Regions from separate parts of the Xanthomonas sp. F14 genome, predicted to be linked through region 4. Evidence: predicted binding sites of a transcription regulator. Region 4 holds the regulator's gene; each other region holds the start of a gene.
The links. Region 4 encodes FliA, which starts transcription of late flagellar genes. Its sites were predicted from a motif close to TAAAGTTTNNCNNNCNNNGGCCGATAA; they were not measured.

Region 1 (4,125 bases), on a different contig from region 4:
ACGCCGCGCCCGGACAGGTTGGTGACCTTTTCGGCGGTGGAGAACCCCGGCTCGAAGATCATCGCGAACACCTCGCGGTCGCTGAGCTGGCGGCCCGGCTCGATCAGGCCGCGTTCCAGCGCCTTGGCCAGGATGCGGTCGCGGTTCAGGCCGCCGCCGTCGTCGGTGATCTGGATGACGATGCTGCCGGAGTCGTGATACGCGTTGAGGCCAACGGTGCCGCGTGCGGGCTTGCCGCGCGCCACGCGCACGTCCGCCGGTTCGATGCCGTGGTCCATGGCATTGCGCACCAGATGGGTGAGCGGGTCGCCGATCTTTTCCACCACCGACTTGTCCAGCTCGGTGTCCTCGCCGGCCACCACCAGCGCGATGTCCTTGCCGAGTTCGCGCGCCACATCGTGCACCACGCGCTGGAAGCGGCTGAAGGTGCCGCCGATCTTGACCATACGCAGTTGCAGAGCGCTTTCGCGCACCTCTTCCACCAGGCCGGCCAGGATCGAGGCCGATTCCAGCAACTGCGCGTCGCCGGTGCGCTGTGCGTTGGCATTGGTGCCGGCCACCGCGATGATGAGTTCGCCGACCAGATCGATCATGCGATCGAGCTTGTCGGCATCGACGCGGATCGAGCGCGCGTCGGGGTTGCGTGCGCCGGTGTCCTGCGGCGCGCGTGCCGGCGTTGCGGCCGGCACGGCAGCCAGCGCGCCGACCACCGGCGCGGCAGCCACGACCGTCTCGCTGGCAGGCACGGCGCTGGCGTCCATCGGTGCCGGCACCGAGAGGATCTCCAGGTCGCAGTCCTCGCGCACGAACTCGAACACGTCCTCGATCGCGGCACGGTCGGCATCGCTGCGCAGCAGGATCTGGAAGCCCAGGTAATTGGCTTCCGGATCGAGCGCTTCGAAGCTCGGCAGCTGGCTGACATCGGTGCTGATCGACTCGACCGAGCCCAGCCCGCGCAGGTTGCGGATCAGCTTGAGCGGCGAGTTGCCGTAGCGCAGCGCGTCGGCGAACAGTTTCAGCGTGATGCGCCAGTAACCGCTCTGTTTTTCCGGGGTGCTGTGCTGGATGGCGGAGGCGGTGACACCGCATGCGCTGGCCTGCAGGTAGGTCTGCAGTTGTGCCAGCAGGGGGTCGGCCTCTGCCGCCAGTGCGTCGGCATCGGCGTGAGCGGGGTCGGCGGCGGTTTCCACCAGGGCATGGATGTGGTCGCAGCACACCAGCAGCAGCGCGATCAGTTCCGAGCTCAGCGTCAGCGCGTCGTCGCGCACCAGGTCCAGCACGCTTTCCACGACATGGGTGAAGCCGACCAGCTGCGGCAGATCGAACAGGCCGCCCGAGCCCTTGATGGTGTGCGCCGCACGGAAGATCGCGTTGACCGCATCCGGCGAGGACTCGCCACGCTCGGCTTCGAGCAGGTGACGTTCCATGTCTTCGAGCAGGTCCCGGCTCTCGGCCAGGAAGGTCTGCATCAGCTGGTTCATATCCATACGCGTTGCCGGTCCCTTAGTGAATGCGTTCGCCGATACCCGCAACCGCATGCGGGTACAAGGCTTCGAGCAGGCCGAGCAGTTCGATCACATCGACCACCGCGCGGCTGGAATCGGTCAGCGAAAACGGCCGGCCGTCGGCCTGGATCGCCTGCTTGGTCGCCAGCAGCAACTGCAGGCCGGTGGTGTCGATCTCGCTGACCGCGCCCAGGTCCAGGTGCAACCCGCCCGGATGCAGCAAGGCCGGCTGCAGCAGCGGCTTGAGTTCGGCAGCGCGACGGATGGTCATCTCGCCTTCCAGGGCGAGCGTCAGCGGCGCAGGTAGATCGGACAGTGGCGTGTTCATGGATGCCTCAAGCGATGCGGTGGCGCACGGATGCGTGCCTGACGCGGAAAAGGTCGCTCCGGCGCGGGGTCGCATAGGCAGCTCTGCACACGGCGATCACGTCGGTCCATGCAGGTATCGGCGCGCGGCAGGAATATTTAGGCCAAATTCACCGCGGTGACGGATTTGCGAAATCCATCACTTCCCGCGTATTAACTGCTCAGCTTTGTCGCAAGCAGACTCAGGAAGCCGGTGTCCCGGACAGTCGTGCAGGACACCGCGCTACCTTTCAGCCGACTTCTTCACTCGCTGCGTCGGGTGCATGTGCGTGACCGCAGCGGGGAACACGCATGAAACAGGCAACATGGGACCGCGCCGGCATCGTCTGCGGCGTTGGGCGCTAGTGAAAATGCCGCATCGGCTTGGATTCGCAGCGGCCCCCGCCTGCGACGCGCTCGACGCGTCCTTGCGTCCTGCACGGTCCAGCACGCTGCGTAAAGCAGGCGCAACCGCCCGGCGCGCGTTTCTACCTGGGTGCGAGCATCGTCAGCAGGCCGCGTGCGGCGTTGAAACGGTCCGCGCCTTCCGGCAGCGGCAGCTTGATGCGCAGTTTGTCCGGGCCGTCCATGGTGTAGATCTTGGGCTGCTTCTGGATCATCTGGATCACCGCGACCGGGTCGATCGCCGGTTTTGCCTCGAAGACCAGCCGGCCACCGTTCTCGCCCAGGTCCAGCTTGCGCACACCCAGCGCATTGGCCTGCAGCTTGAGCTCGGCAATCGCGAACAGGTGCTTGACCGGGTCCGGCAGCAGGCCGAAGCGGTCGATCATCTCCACCTGCAATTCGCGCAGCGCATCGGCATCGCGTGCGCTGGAGATGCGCTTGTACAGCGTCAGGCGCGTGTGCACGTCGGGCAGGTAATCTTCGGGAATCAGCGCGGCCACATGCAGCTCGACCTCGGCGCCGCGGACCTCCTCGCCGGCATCCAGGTCCGGCAGCTTGCCCTGGCGGATGCTGCGCACCGCGCGTTCCAGCAGCTCGGTGTACAGGCTGAAACCGACCTCGGCCATCTGCCCGCTCTGGTCTTCGCCCAGCAGCTCGCCGGCACCGCGGATCTCCAGATCGTGGGTGGCCAGGGTGAAGCCGGCGCCGAGCTCGTCCATGGAGGCGATCGCCTCCAGGCGCTTTTCCGCATCGGAGGTCATCGAGCGACGATCCGGCACCACCAGGTACGCATAGGCGCGGTGATGCGAGCGGCCGACGCGGCCGCGCAACTGGTGCAACTGCGCCAGGCCGAAGCGGTCGGCGCGGTTGATGATGATGGTGTTGGCATTGGGGATGTCGATGCCCGATTCGATGATCGTGGTCGACAGCAGCACATTGAAGCGCTGCTTCTGGAAATCCAGCATCACCCGCTCCAGCTCGCGCTCGGGCATCTGCCCATGCGCGATACCGATGCGCGCCTCCGGCACCAGTTCGGACAGCTCGCGCTGCATGCGCACGATGCTTTCCACATCGTTGTGCAGGAAGTACAGCTGCCCGCCGCGACTGAGCTCGCGCTGGAAGGCCTCGCGCAGCAGCGCGTTGTCCCAGGCGGTGATGAAGGTCTGCACCGCCAGCCGGTTCGGCGGCGGGGTGGCGATGATCGACAGGTCGCGCAGCCCGGCCATGGCCATATTGAGCGTGCGCGGGATGGGGGTCGCGGTGAGCGTGAGCAGATGCACGTTGGCGCGCATCGCCTTGAGCGCTTCCTTCTGCCGCACACCGAAGCGCTGCTCTTCGTCGACCACGACCAGGCCCAGGTCCTTGAACTTGACGTCCGGCTGCAGCAGCCGGTGCGTGCCGATGATGACGTCGATCTCGCCGCTGGCGACCTTCTCCAGCTCGGCCTTGATCTCCTTGGTGCTCTTGAAGCGCGACAGCACTTCCACCTTCATCGGGTAATCGGCGAAGCGGTCGCGGAAGTTGCGGTAATGCTGCTCGGCCAGCAGCGTGGTCGGCACCAGCACGGCGACCTGCTTGCCGGCGCTGGCGGCGGCAAATGCGGCGCGCACGGCCACCTCGGTCTTGCCGAAGCCGACGTCGCCGCAGACCACGCGGTCCATCGGCTGGCTGCTGCCCAGATCGCGCAGCGTCGCATCGATGGCCGCCAGCTGGTCGCCGGTTTCCTCGAACGGAAAGCCGGCCGCGAACGGCTCGTACATCGCCCGGTCCACCTGCAGCGCCAGGCCGGCACGCGCACGTCGGCGGGCCTGGATTTCCAGCAGTTCGGCCGCCACGTCGCGGACCTTTTCGGCCGCCTTGCGCTTGGCCT
Region 2 (4,125 bases), 220 kb from region 4:
GCGCGCCAGATCGTCGACCATCTGCGCCTGGTCGCGCGCCTGCACACCGATCGATTGCAGCGCGGTGTTGGCGGTGGAAATGTCCCGCGCCTGCTCCTGACTGGCAGCGGCAATCTGCTCCACGGTCGCGGTGACCCGCAGCACCGAGCTGACCATGTCCTGCATCACCGCCCCGGCCTGCTCGGCCAGGCGCGAACCATCGCCCACCTGGTCGGCTGCATTGTCGATCAAGCCGCGAATTTCCTTCGCCGAGACACTGCAGCGCTGCGCCAGGCTGCGCACCTCGGTCGCCACCACGGCAAATCCACGCCCCTGCTCGCCAGCGTGTGCCGCTTCCACGGCCGCATTCAAGGCCAGGATATTGGTCTGGAACGCGATGCCGTCGATCACCTCGATGATCTGGCCGATACGATCGGTAGCCGAGCGTATGCCGGCCGTGGTCTTGACCATGTCGGCGATGACGGTAGCGCCGCGTCGGGCAACATCGGCCGATGCCTCCGCCATGCGCTGCGCCGAGCCGGCACTGTCGGAATTGCTGCGTACGGTCTCTGCCAGCTGATCAATGGTTGTCGAGGTCTGCGCCACGGCTGCCGACTGCGTTGACGAGCGGCTCACCAGGTCCTGGTTGCTGACCGAAATATGGTGCGCCTCGCGCTGCACGTTCTGCGCAATGCTCATGGTCTGCTGCATCAACTGACGCATGCGCTCGGCCGAGCGCACCTGATCGGTGACATCGGTGGCGTACTTGACCACCTTGTACGGACGACCGGACACATCCAGGATCGGGTTATAGGACGCCTGGATCCACACCGGACTGCCGTCCTTGCGCAGCCGACGGTAGCGGCCCGCATCGAATTGCCCACGCGCCAGCTTCGCCCAGAAATGCCGATAGTCTTCGGAGGCACCGTAGTTTGCGTCCACGAAGATGCGGTGATGCTGGCCGATCGCCTCCTCGGCGGAGTACCCCAAAATGGCCAGGAAGTTGTCGTTGGCACTCAACACGTGCCCTTCCAGATCGAACTCGATCACGCCCATCACCTTGTCGATGGCCTGGATGCGACCATCGGCGTCGGCCGAATCGATCACCTGACGGGTCACGTCGGTGGCGTACTTGACCACCTTGTACGGCCGCCCGTGCTCGTCGAGCACCGGGTTGTAGGACGCCTGGATCCACACCTCGCTGCCGTCCTTGTTGAGGCGCTTGTAGCGCCCCGCGTCGAACGCGCCGCGTCCCAGCTTCTCCCAGAACGCGCGATAGGCCGCCGACTGACGCGTTTGCGCGTCCACGAACATGCCATGGTGCTTGCCGCGAATCTCATCGAGCCGGTAGCCCATCACCGCAAGGAAATTCTCGTTGGCATCGAGCACCGTGCCATCCAGCGAAAACTCAATGACCGCCATGACCTTGTCGATCGCATCGATGCGGCCCTCGAAGTCGGCGGTCTGGCGCACCTGCGTGGTGATGTCGGTGGCGTACTTGACCACCCGATAGGCCTTGCCTGCACGATCCAGCAACGGATTGTAGGAAGCGTTGATCCATACCTCGCGCCCGTTCTTGTCCAGCCGGCAGAATCGCCCGGCGTTGAAGTCGCCACGACGCAGCGCCTGCCAGAACTGCTGATAGCTTTCGCTGTCGCGGTCGCTGGGGGTCACGAACATGCGGTGATGCTGACCGACAACTTCGTCGAGCCGGTAGCCCATCAGCGACAGGAAATTCTGGTTCGCATGCAGGATGCGGCCATCAAGATCGAACTCGATCACCGCCATCACCCGGTCCACCGCATCGGCCTTGTGCTGCAGCCCACGGCTCCGGGAAGAAAACAGGCGTCCAAGCAGAGGCGGTAGGCGCATCGGGGTGAGATCCGAGAGAGGTGTCACAGCCTTAGCGACCCGTGCCCGGCTTACTTGAATCGCTGCATGCAGCGCGTTCGTGGCAATTCAGATGCTGAGGCCGGCACAGCCACCAGCGTGGCGCCAGCGATGCCACTGCAGACCGTCACTGACCTGCCGGCACAAATGAAAACGCCCGCAAATCAGGGATTTGCGGGCGCTTGAAACACTGGCGGAGCGAGAGGGATTCGAACCCTCGATAGAGCTTTTGACCCTATACTCCCTTAGCAGGGGAGCCCCTTCAGCCGCTCGGGCATCGCTCCAGTTTTTGCGTCCTGCCGCGGTGTCCGTTGCAGGCCGCGAAGAATACCGGGTAAGAGGGGCTAACGTAAACCCTTTATGACGATCAATTCGAAGAATCGTCGCCTTGATGCGCACCGGAAGCGACCGGCTCATCCCCACGCTGGATCCGCTGATAGATTTCCTCGCGGTGTACGGCAACATCTTTCGGTGCGGTGATGCCGATACGCACCTGATTGCCCTTGACGCCGAGTACGGTCACAGTGACCGAGTCGCCGATCATCAAGGTTTCGCCTACCCGGCGAGTGAGGATCAACATTTTGCAAATCTCCTGGAACCGGTGGGTTTCCCACCAGCATCGGCGGCCGACTGACGAGGCGCGCCCTAGGTAAAGGGAATAGACCGGAAATGGTAGCGGGACACCCTGCCAAGCAGCAAGGCATACCAGGACAAGTGTTCAGCCCAAGTGTTGCTTGACCCAGGAGGGCACGCCTTCCAGCGCGGTCGCAAGGGCGGGACCATCCTCGCCACCACCCTGGGCGAGATCCGGACGACCACCGCCCTTGCCTCCGATCTGACTGGCGATATGCCCGAGGAGTTCCCCCGCCTTCACCTTGCCAGTTGGGCTGCCGTTCACGCCGGCAACGAGCGCAACCTTGCCGGCAGCCGCGCCTGCCAACACGATGACCGAATCGCCCAACTGCTGCTTGAGGCGATCCATCGCATCGCGCAACGCCTTGGCATCGAAGCCCTCCAGACGCACGGCGACCACCTTGACGCCCGCCACATCGACCGCGCTGGAACCCAGGTCTGCAGTTGCGCCGGAGGCCAGCTTGGCCTTGAGCGACTCCAGCTCACGCTCGAGCCGCTTCTGCCGTTCGGTGAGCGCGCGAACCTTGTCGACCACCTCGGTGGCATTACCGCCGAGCAGGCTGGCCGCCTCAAGCAGACGTCGTTCCTCATCGGCGACATGGTCCAGCGCGCCCTGCCCGGTCACTGCCTCGATGCGACGCACACCCGAGGACACACCGCCCTCGGAGGTGATCTTGAACAAGCCGATGTCGCCGGTGCGGGTGACATGGGTGCCGCCGCAGAGCTCGGTGGAATAACCGCCCATCTTCAGCACGCGCACGTTCTCGCCGTACTTTTCGCCGAACAGCGCCATCGCGCCGAAATCCAGCGCCTCCTGCATGGCCATGTTGTGCACTTCCACGCTGTGGTTGGTGCGCACCTCGGCGTTGACCTTGCGTTCGATCACGGCGAGCTCTTCGGGTGTGATCGGCTGGAAGTGCGAGAAGTCGAACCGCAAGCGGTCCGGTGCAACCAGCGAGCCCTTCTGCTGCACGTGGGTGCCCAGCACCTCGCGCAGGGCCGCATGCAGCAGATGCGTGGCCGAGTGGTTGAGGATGGTCTTGCCGCGACGCTGCACGTCGATGCCGCCTGCCAGCACATCGCCCAATGCCAGCGCACCCTCGGTGATGCGCCCGACATGGCCATGGAACTGGCCGGCAAACTTCTGGGTGTCAGTGATCTCGATGGAGACATCGCTACCGCTCAGCTGGCCGCTATCGCCGACTTGACCACCGGACTCGGCATAGAACGGCGTGCGGTCGGTGAACACGATGACCTCGTCGCCGGCTTCCGCGCGTTCAACTGGACGGCCCTGCTTGAGCAACGCCACGACCTTGAGTGCATCGGCATCGTAGGCCTCGTAGCCCAGAAACACCGTCGGCGACATGGTGGCGACCAGATCGGCCGGCAATGCGACGCCGCCACCGAACTTGCCGGCGGCACGCGCGGTCTCGCGCTGACGCTCCATGGCGAACTCGAAGCCCTCCATGTCCACGCGCAAGCCGCGCTCGCGTGCGATGTCGGAGGTCAGATCGACCGGGAACCCGTAGGTATCGAAAAGGCGGAACGCATCGGCGCCGGGAATCACTTCCTGCGCGCGCGCGGCAACGTCGTCGAAGATCTTCATGCCGGCGTCCAGCGTCT
Region 3 (4,125 bases), on a different contig from region 4:
TGATGTCAGTGCAGCACTTGGCTGCGAAGACTTTCAGGAAATTCCCATGGGCGACAATTCGTTTCTGTCACCGGCCTTCGTTATTCTGGTTATCGGCGTGATTGCCGTGGTGTTCTGGCTGGTGACCCGCGCCAAGAAGAAGCGCAACAAGAAGTAAGCAACACAGGAAGCGCGCCAGACATCGGGATGCGACATATCCCGCGCTCGATGCGCACTTACCCTGAGTTGCTGATATCGGGCGCCGGTCCAGGCCGGACTCTGCCTGGCACGGCTAACACCCACTACTTCCCGCGTGACAGCGCAGCAGTGCTAACGCTGTCTGGAAAGCGAGGCCCCGCAGCGACATCGCTGCGTTGAGGCTGCGCGGAATTTGATGCATGTGCCGTGTCACCAGCACGTGTCAGCAGCATCTGCACACGACCGCGTTGCGACTAGGCGCGCAGAAAAAACCGACGCCGATCAAAACCGCTCGCCTGTCGGCAGATAGCGCCACTCACCAATGGCCAGCTTGCCCAGCGATACACGGCCCACGCGCAGGCGTCGGATGCTGACCACCTCCAGCCCCACCTCAGCGCACATGTAACGCAGCTGGCCGGGTTGCACATGCTTGATCGCGAACCGCAGGCGCTCCTCGTTCTGCCAGCTCACCTTGCACGGCGACAGGCTGCGCTGCTGATACACCAGACCATGCGCAAGCCGCGCCATGCCATACGGGCGCAGCTCACCGCGCACCTCCACCAGGAATTCCTGTTCGATCGAGGTCGCATCGGCACTGAGCCTGCGCAGCACGCGGCCGTCCTGGCTCAGCACCAGCAAGCCGCTCGCCTCGTCCTCCAGCGGCAGCAGCGCGTTCAAGCGCAGGAAGTGCCGCTTCAGCACCCGCATTTCGAGCTGGTCCAGTGCGCTGCGCGTTGCCGGCGTGGCCAGTGCCAGCGCAGCTTCGGCACTCATGCCTGCCGGTTTGTGCAGCAGCAGCGTGGCAGGCTCGGCAGCTGCGAGCACGGCGTCTTCCGCCAGCGTCACCTGCGCTGCAGTGGCCAAGGCTTGCGGCTCTTCGACCACGGCCCCGTCCACACTGACCCAGCCGCCTTCGATGTATTGCTGCGCCTCGCCACGCGAGCAGCCGAACAGCGCGGCCACGCATTTGTCGAGACGGATCGGATCGGACATCGGGCGAGCTCGGTTTCAGGGCACGGCAGTGTACGTGCTGGGTCGATGGATGCGTGAGGCCGGCTTCTGCACCGCCCGACAACATGGGAAACTGGGCGCTCACACAGGAGATTGCAGATGTTCATCAAGTTCGGCACCACCCGGGTCCGCCTCAACCATATCTCCGTCATCAGCGACCCTTTCAATGCAGGCGAAAACTTCGGCTCGTATTGCCACTCGGTCCGGGTCGGCCTGCTCTCCGGCGAGGAAATCTTTGCACGCTTCAATACCGAAAGCGGCGCCGAGCAGCTGCATGCAGAGGTGCTCGCTGCACTGGAAGGTTGAGCGCAAGACCCACAGTGCCGTCACGCGCGTGATGCCTCACGCGCGATGGGCGTTGCCGGCAGAGCAGCCAGCACGTGCGGGCCCGCAAATCGCTCGCGGCAACGTGGGCTTGTCGCACCGCATCACGGCCGATCCAAGCACCTGAGCACTCGGCAGCAATGGCGCCGCCGCTGCTTGAAGACAAGCGCATTGCCGGTATCGCGACACGGGAGGAATTGCACCCTGTCCCAGCAACGTCTTTGCCCTGGGTGCATCGCCACCTGTCACCAGAACGTCGGAAAATCGTTCCGCCGTTGGCACGCTTCGATCCAGCCATAACGCAATAAACAAGCAATTTCTGCGCGTATGTCAGGCCGCTGCGGACGGCTGTCGGGAAATTTCTTCCATCCGATGAATTCAATATAAGTAATTTCAAATACGAGCCTTTAGCTCGTCGCGATCCGGCCGCTAGCTGGGGCAAGACGCTCTGGTGGATGACCCATTCATCGAGCCCCTCAGTTGCACTACCTGGATGCGGTCATGAATACATATCTGCAACGCCTCAATGTCGGCCGCCGCTTGGGCATGGCCTTTGGCATCTTGATCCTATTGTCGGGCCTGCTTGTGGCCACCGGCCTGGTCACCATGTCCAACGCGCGTTTCGAACTGGACACCATCGTCAACAGCAACATGGAGAGGATCCAGCTGTCCTCGGAAATGCTCGACGCCAACACCAACGTGGCAATCGGCCTGCGCGACATCGTCATGGTCGCTGGCGACGCGGCCAATCGCCGTGCGATGGACATGATCGAGAAGAACCGCGCACGCTACAAGCAGGCACACGACGCCCTGGCCGCACTGCCCAGCAGCGTTCCTGAAAAACAGGCGCTCGACCTGGTGCAGGAAAAGCGCGACATCTCGGTCAAGCTCAATAACCAGATTCTCGAATACGGCCTCCGCGACCAGAACCAGGAAGCGCAGGCCTTGCTGCAAGGCGACGCCGCAGCGGCCATGGATGCGCAGCAGACGGCGATCCGCGAGAACGCTGCACTGGAGCGCCGCCTCAGCAAGGATGCCTATGCGGCCGCGGTTGCATCGATGCATCGAGGGAAGATCACCCTGGCTACCGGCGGCATTGCCGCACTGGTCATCAGCGGCCTGCTCGCGTGGCTGATCACACGCAGCCTGACCCAGCCGCTCAGCCAGGCCACACGCACTGCAGAAGCGATCGCGGCCGGCAATCTGCACAACGATGTGCACACCAACGCCAACGATGAAACCGGCCGTCTGCTCAAGGCCATGGACAAGATGCAGCTGCAGCTACGTAACCTGATCGCCGCGCAAACCGACATGGCCAGGCATCACGACAACGGCCAGATCAGCTTCCGCATCGATGCGGCAGCATTCCCGGGCGACTATGGGCGCATGGCCAACGACACCAACCTGCTGGTTGCCTCGCACGTGGCAGTGCAGACCGATCTGGCGCGCATCATGGGCCGGTATGCGGTTGGCGAACTCTCCGAAGACATGCAGCCGCTGCCCGGCGAAAAGGCCGTTTTCAGCGACACCATGTCGCAGGTCAAGCTCAACCTGTCGGCGATGAACCACGAGATCAAGCATCTCGCCCAGGCCGCCGCCAATGGTGACTTCAGCGCGCGCGGCGATGCCGAGCGCTTCCAGTTCGACTTCCGCATCATGGTCGAAAGCCTCAACCACCTGATGTCCACGGCCGACGGCAATCTGCAGTCGCTGTCGTCGTTGCTACAGTCCATCGCCGCCGGCGACTTGACCGCACGCATGAGCGGCGAATTCCGCGGCGTGTTCGCACAGATGCGCGATGACGCCAACACCACGGCCAGCCAGCTGGCGCAGATCGTCGGCAACATCCAGGAGTCGGCCGTGTCGATCAACTCCGCGGCCAGCGAAATCGCCGCCGGCAACCAGGACCTGTCGCAGCGCACCGAACAGCAGGCAGCCAACCTCGAAGAAACCGCAGCATCGATGGAAGAGCTGACCTCCACCGTCAAGCAGAATGCCGAAAGCGCCCGCGAGGCCAACCAGCTGGCGATCGGCGCCGCACGCGTTGCCTCGCAAGGTGGCGACGTGGTCGGCAAGGTGGTGGACACCATGACCGGTATCGAAGCCTCGTCCAGGAAGATTGCCGACATCATCAGCGTCATCGACGGCATCGCCTTCCAGACCAATATCCTGGCCTTGAACGCAGCGGTGGAAGCCGCGCGCGCCGGCGAACAAGGCCGCGGCTTTGCCGTGGTGGCCTCGGAGGTGCGCACGCTCGCGCAGCGGTCCTCCGGCGCCGCCAAGGAGATCAAGGACCTCATCGACGACTCGGTGCAACGCGTGGCCGAGGGTTCGGCACTGGTGCACAGCGCCGGCAAGACCATGGGCGATGTGGTGGCCAGCGTGCAACGCGTCACCGACATCATGGGCGAGATTTCTGCAGCCTCGCAGGAACAGTCGGCCGGCATCGAGCAGGTCAACCAGACCATCACGCATATGGACGAAACCACCCAGCAGAACGCTGCGCTGGTGGAAGAAGCCACTGCCGCCGCGCGCGCGATGGAAGAGCAGGCGGTGCAGCTCACCGATGCGGTGGCGATCTTCAAGATCGACGCACGCCAGACACGGCAGGCC
Region 4 (4,125 bases):
CAGCGCGCCGCCGTGCAGGCCGCCCCGGTGCAGGCGGCGACCCCGATCATGGCCGCCGCCGCTGCGCCTGCGCAGGCCGGCTACGACCAGGACGAGGACGCGCTGGACGACGACGCCGACTTCGACCTGGACGCGCTGCCGCAGATCCTGCCGCCGGCCGCGTTGCCGCCGCTGGTGGTCGCCCCGCCGGCGCTGGCCGCGGTGCCGGTCGCCGCCGCCCCGGCGCCGCAGAACGATGAAGAACTCAAGCAGTTGCGTGGCGAGCTGGCGCTGATGCGGCAGATGATCGAGCGCGAAATGAACCGCCTGACCGACGAGCGCCTGCGTGGCTCGCCGGTGCGCGCGCAGGCCCTGGAACTGATGGACGACTACGGCTTCGACGCCGGCCTGATCCGCGACGTGGCACTGCAGATCCCGGCCGATACCGAATTGCACCGCGGCCGCGGGCTGATGCTGGGCCTGCTGTCCAAGCGCCTGCCGGTGGCCCCGGTCGACCCGCTGGAACGCGGCGGCGTGATCGCCCTGGTCGGCCCGACCGGCGCCGGCAAGACCACCACCATCGCCAAGCTTGCCCAGCGCTTCGCCGCCCAGCACGCCCCGCGCGACGTGGCCCTGGTCACCACCGACACCCAGCGCGTCGGCGGCCGCGAGCAGCTGCACAGCTACGGCCGTCAGCTCGGCATCGCCGTGCACGAGGCCGACAGCGCCGAGAGCCTGCTGGAACTGCTCGAACGCCTGCGCGACTACAAGCTGGTGCTGATCGACACCGCCGGCATGGGCCAGCGCGACCGCGCCCTGGCCGCCCAGCTGAACTGGCTGCGCGCCGCGCACCAGGTCACCTCGCTGCTGGTGCTGCCTGCCAACGCGCACTTTTCCGACCTCGACGAGGTCGTGCGCCGCTTTGCCCACGCCAAGCCCCAGGGCGTGGTGCTGACCAAACTTGACGAGACCGGCCGCTTCGGTAGTGCGCTGTCGGTCGTCGTCGATCACCAAATGCCCATCACCTGGGTGACTGACGGACAGCGGGTCCCCGACGACCTGCACCGCGCCAATGCCGCCAGTCTCGTTCTTCGCCTTGAAGATTTGCGGCGCGCTGCCGATAAGCCCTGTACTCCGGAGCACAACCATGCAGTCGCGTGAATACGCCAAGCTGACCAACGCCTTCCCCCTGTCGGCGACCCGTCCCGAGCCCCTGGGCCCGGTGCGCACCATTGCCGTGACCGGTGGCAAGGGCGGCGTGGGTAAAACCAACATCTCCGCCAACCTGGCCGTGGCGCTGGCCGACATGGGCAAGCGCACGCTGCTGCTGGACGCCGACCTGGGCCTGGCCAACCTGGACGTGGTGCTGGGCCTGTCGCCCAAGTACACCCTGGCCGACCTGATCGCCGGCCGCTGCACGCTGGATGAAGTGATCATCGAAGGCCCCGGCGGCGTGCTGGTGGTCCCGGCCGCCTCCGGTCGCCGCCACATGGCCGAACTGGCCCCGGCCCAGCACATTGGCCTGGTCAACGTGTTCTCCGAGCTGGAGCGCGACCTGGACGTGATGGTCATCGACACCGCCGCCGGCATCACCGACAGCGTGCTGACCTTCTGCCAGGCCGCCCAGGACACCGTGGTGGTGGTCTGCGACGAGCCGGCCTCGATCACCGACGCCTACGCGCTGATCAAGGTGCTCTCGCGCGAACGCGGCGTGGACCGCCTGCAGATCATCGCCAACATGGTGCGCGACCCCAACGAGGGCCGCCTGCTGTACGACAAGCTGTCGCGGGTCTGCGAAAAATTCCTCGGCGACGTGTCGCTGAACTACCTCGGCCACGTGCCGCAGGACGACTGGTTGCGCCTGTCGGTGCAGCGCCAGCAGCCGGTCATCAAGGCCTACCCCGCCAGTCCGTCGGCGCAGGCCATTGCAGAAATCGCTCGCCGTACCTCGCGCTGGCAGGCCCCCACCGTGCCGCGCGGCAATGTCGAGTTCTTCGTCGAACGCATCATCCAACGGGGAGTGGCCGCATGAGCACCGCTACCGCAACCACGGCCAGCGCGCAGTACCGCGCCGTGCAGCGCAACAACGCCAACGACATCGTCACCCAGCACGCCGACCTGGTGCGCCGTATTGCCCACCATCTGGCCGCGCGCCTGCCGGCGAGCGTGGAAGTGGACGATCTGATCCAGGCCGGCATGATCGGCCTGATCGAAGCCTCGCGCAGTTACGACTCCGAACAGGGCGCCTCGTTCGAGACCTATGCCTCGATCCGCATCCGCGGCTCGATGATCGACGAAATCCGGCGTGGCGACTGGGTGCCGCGCTCGGTGCACCGCCGCGCACGCGACGCTGCCGCCGCCGTGCGCAAGATCGAACAGCACACCGGCCGCGCCGCCGCCGCCACCGAAGTGGCCGCCGCGATGGAGATGCCGCTGCCCGACTACCTGCGTCTGATGGAAGATGCCGCCCGCGGCCAGGTGCTGAGCCTGGAGTCGCGGATCGAGGATCACGGCGAGCTGGACACCACCGCCAAGGGCGGCCCCAATCCGCAGCAGATGATGGAGCGTGGCGAATTCGGCCGCGAGCTGGGCAAGGCCATCGGCCAATTGCCCGAGCGCGAGCAGCTGGTGCTGTCGCTGTACTACGAACAGGAATTGAACCTGAAAGAAATCGGCGCCGTGCTCGGTGTCAGCGAATCGCGCGTCTGCCAGATCCATGGCCAGGCGGTGGTGCGTCTGCGCGGCCGCCTCAAGGTCTTCGAACTGGCCGATGCCGGTGTCGAAATTGACGAATGATTTTTTCGCGCATTTTTTAGTGTTAGGAGCTTGATGTGAACAAGAACATGCGGATTTTGATCGTGGACGACTTCTCGACGATGCGACGTATCGTCAAGAATCTGTTGGGCGATCTGGGCTTCACCAATACCGCAGAGGCCGAAGACGGCAACAGCGCATTGGCGGCGTTGCGGGCCGGCCCGTTCGATTTCGTGGTCACCGACTGGAACATGCCCGGCATGACCGGCATCGACCTGCTGCGCAACATCCGCGCCGACGCCAAGCTCAAGCACCTGCCGGTGATGATGGTGACCGCCGAAGCCAAGCGCGAGCAGATCATCGAAGCGGCCCAGTGCGGCGTGAACGGCTACATCATCAAGCCGTTCACCGCACAGACGCTGGAAGAGAAGCTGGGCAAGGTGTTCGAACGTCTGGCGGCGACCGCCTGATGAACGCCACCGTGGAAGCCGATGCCGAACGTGCCGCCCTGATCGAGCGCCTGCAGCACGCGCTCGATGCACTGGAAAGCGGTGACCAGGTCGCCTGGCGGCGCGAGGTGGACCACCTCGCCGCGCTGCGCACGCGCCCGATGATGCAGAGCCTGAGCCGGCTCGCGCGCGAACTCGGGCAGGCGCTGGGCGAGCTGCCCACCGTGCCCGAGGAAGCCGGCGAACTGGACGATGCCTGCTCGCGCCTGGACCACGTGGTGGAAATGACCGAGAAGGCCAGCCATCGCACGCTGGACCTGGTCGAGGAATGCCGCGAGCTGGCCAACCAGCTGCGCGACGGTGGCCTGAACCAGGACCAGGGCGCGCTGATGGACAAGATGCGCCATAACCTGACCGAGCTGTCGCTGGCGCAGAGCTACCAGGACCTGAGCGGCCAGATCATCCGTCGCGTGGCCGGCATCGTGCGGCGCGTGCACGAGGGCTTCGGTGCACTCGGCCTGCCGCCGAAGAATCCCGAGCCGAAGAAAGACGACGGCGGTCTTGCCGGTCCTGCAGTCAAGGGCCTGGACCGTCACGCGGTGTCGCAGGACGACGCCGACGACCTGCTGTCCGGATTGGGGCTGTAACCATGAGTGCTGTTCCAGACGATATTGCTGCCGATTTCATTGTCGAGGCCCAGGAGATCCTGGATCGCCTCGGCGAACAGCTGGTGTCGCTGGAACAGGCACCGGACGAAGCCGACCAGCTCAACGCGGTGTTCCGCGGCTTCCACACGCTCAAGGGCGGCGCCGGCTTCCTGGCGATCAAGCCGATGGTGGAGCTCTGCCACGCCGCCGAGGAAACCCTGGGCATGGCGCGCTCCGGCCAGGCGGTGCTGCAGGCGCATCACTTCGATGCCGCGCAGCAGTCGCTGGATTATCTG

Region 1: GGR73_RS11410 (STAS domain-containing protein) is a predicted target of FliA. The motif match lies at 1,948-1,974, and genes of this name have one in related genera.
Region 2: GGR73_RS03920 (methyl-accepting chemotaxis protein) is a predicted target of FliA. The motif match lies at 1,883-1,909, and genes of this name have one in related genera.
Region 3: GGR73_RS10180 (methyl-accepting chemotaxis protein) is a predicted target of FliA. The motif match lies at 1,919-1,945, and genes of this name have one in related genera.

The regions. Positions count from the first base shown of each region.
Region 1 is NZ_JACHOM010000002.1:683,405-687,529, forward strand. Features, by position in the region: gene GGR73_RS11405 (chemotaxis protein CheA) at 1-1,487, opposite strand, end outside; gene GGR73_RS11410 (STAS domain-containing protein) at 1,504-1,833, opposite strand; gene mfd (transcription-repair coupling factor) at 2,339-4,125, opposite strand, start outside.
Region 2 is NZ_JACHOM010000001.1:873,507-877,631, reverse strand. Features, by position in the region: gene GGR73_RS03920 (methyl-accepting chemotaxis protein) at 1-1,824, opposite strand, end outside; tRNA gene GGR73_RS03915 (tRNA-Ser) at 2,061-2,153, opposite strand; gene csrA (carbon storage regulator CsrA) at 2,237-2,449, opposite strand; gene alaS (alanine--tRNA ligase) at 2,588-4,125, opposite strand, start outside.
Region 3 is NZ_JACHOM010000002.1:394,713-398,837, reverse strand. Features, by position in the region: gene GGR73_RS10190 (rRNA pseudouridine synthase) at 460-1,170, opposite strand; gene GGR73_RS10185 (hypothetical protein) at 1,288-1,494, shown strand; gene GGR73_RS10180 (methyl-accepting chemotaxis protein) at 2,014-4,125, shown strand, end outside.
Region 4 is NZ_JACHOM010000001.1:1,093,019-1,097,143, reverse strand. Features, by position in the region: gene flhF (flagellar biosynthesis protein FlhF) at 1-1,140, shown strand, start outside; gene GGR73_RS04785 (MinD/ParA family protein) at 1,127-2,011, shown strand; gene GGR73_RS04780 (RNA polymerase sigma factor FliA) at 2,008-2,775, shown strand; gene cheY (chemotaxis response regulator CheY) at 2,811-3,203, shown strand; gene GGR73_RS04770 (protein phosphatase CheZ) at 3,203-3,829, shown strand; gene GGR73_RS04765 (chemotaxis protein CheA) at 3,832-4,125, shown strand, end outside.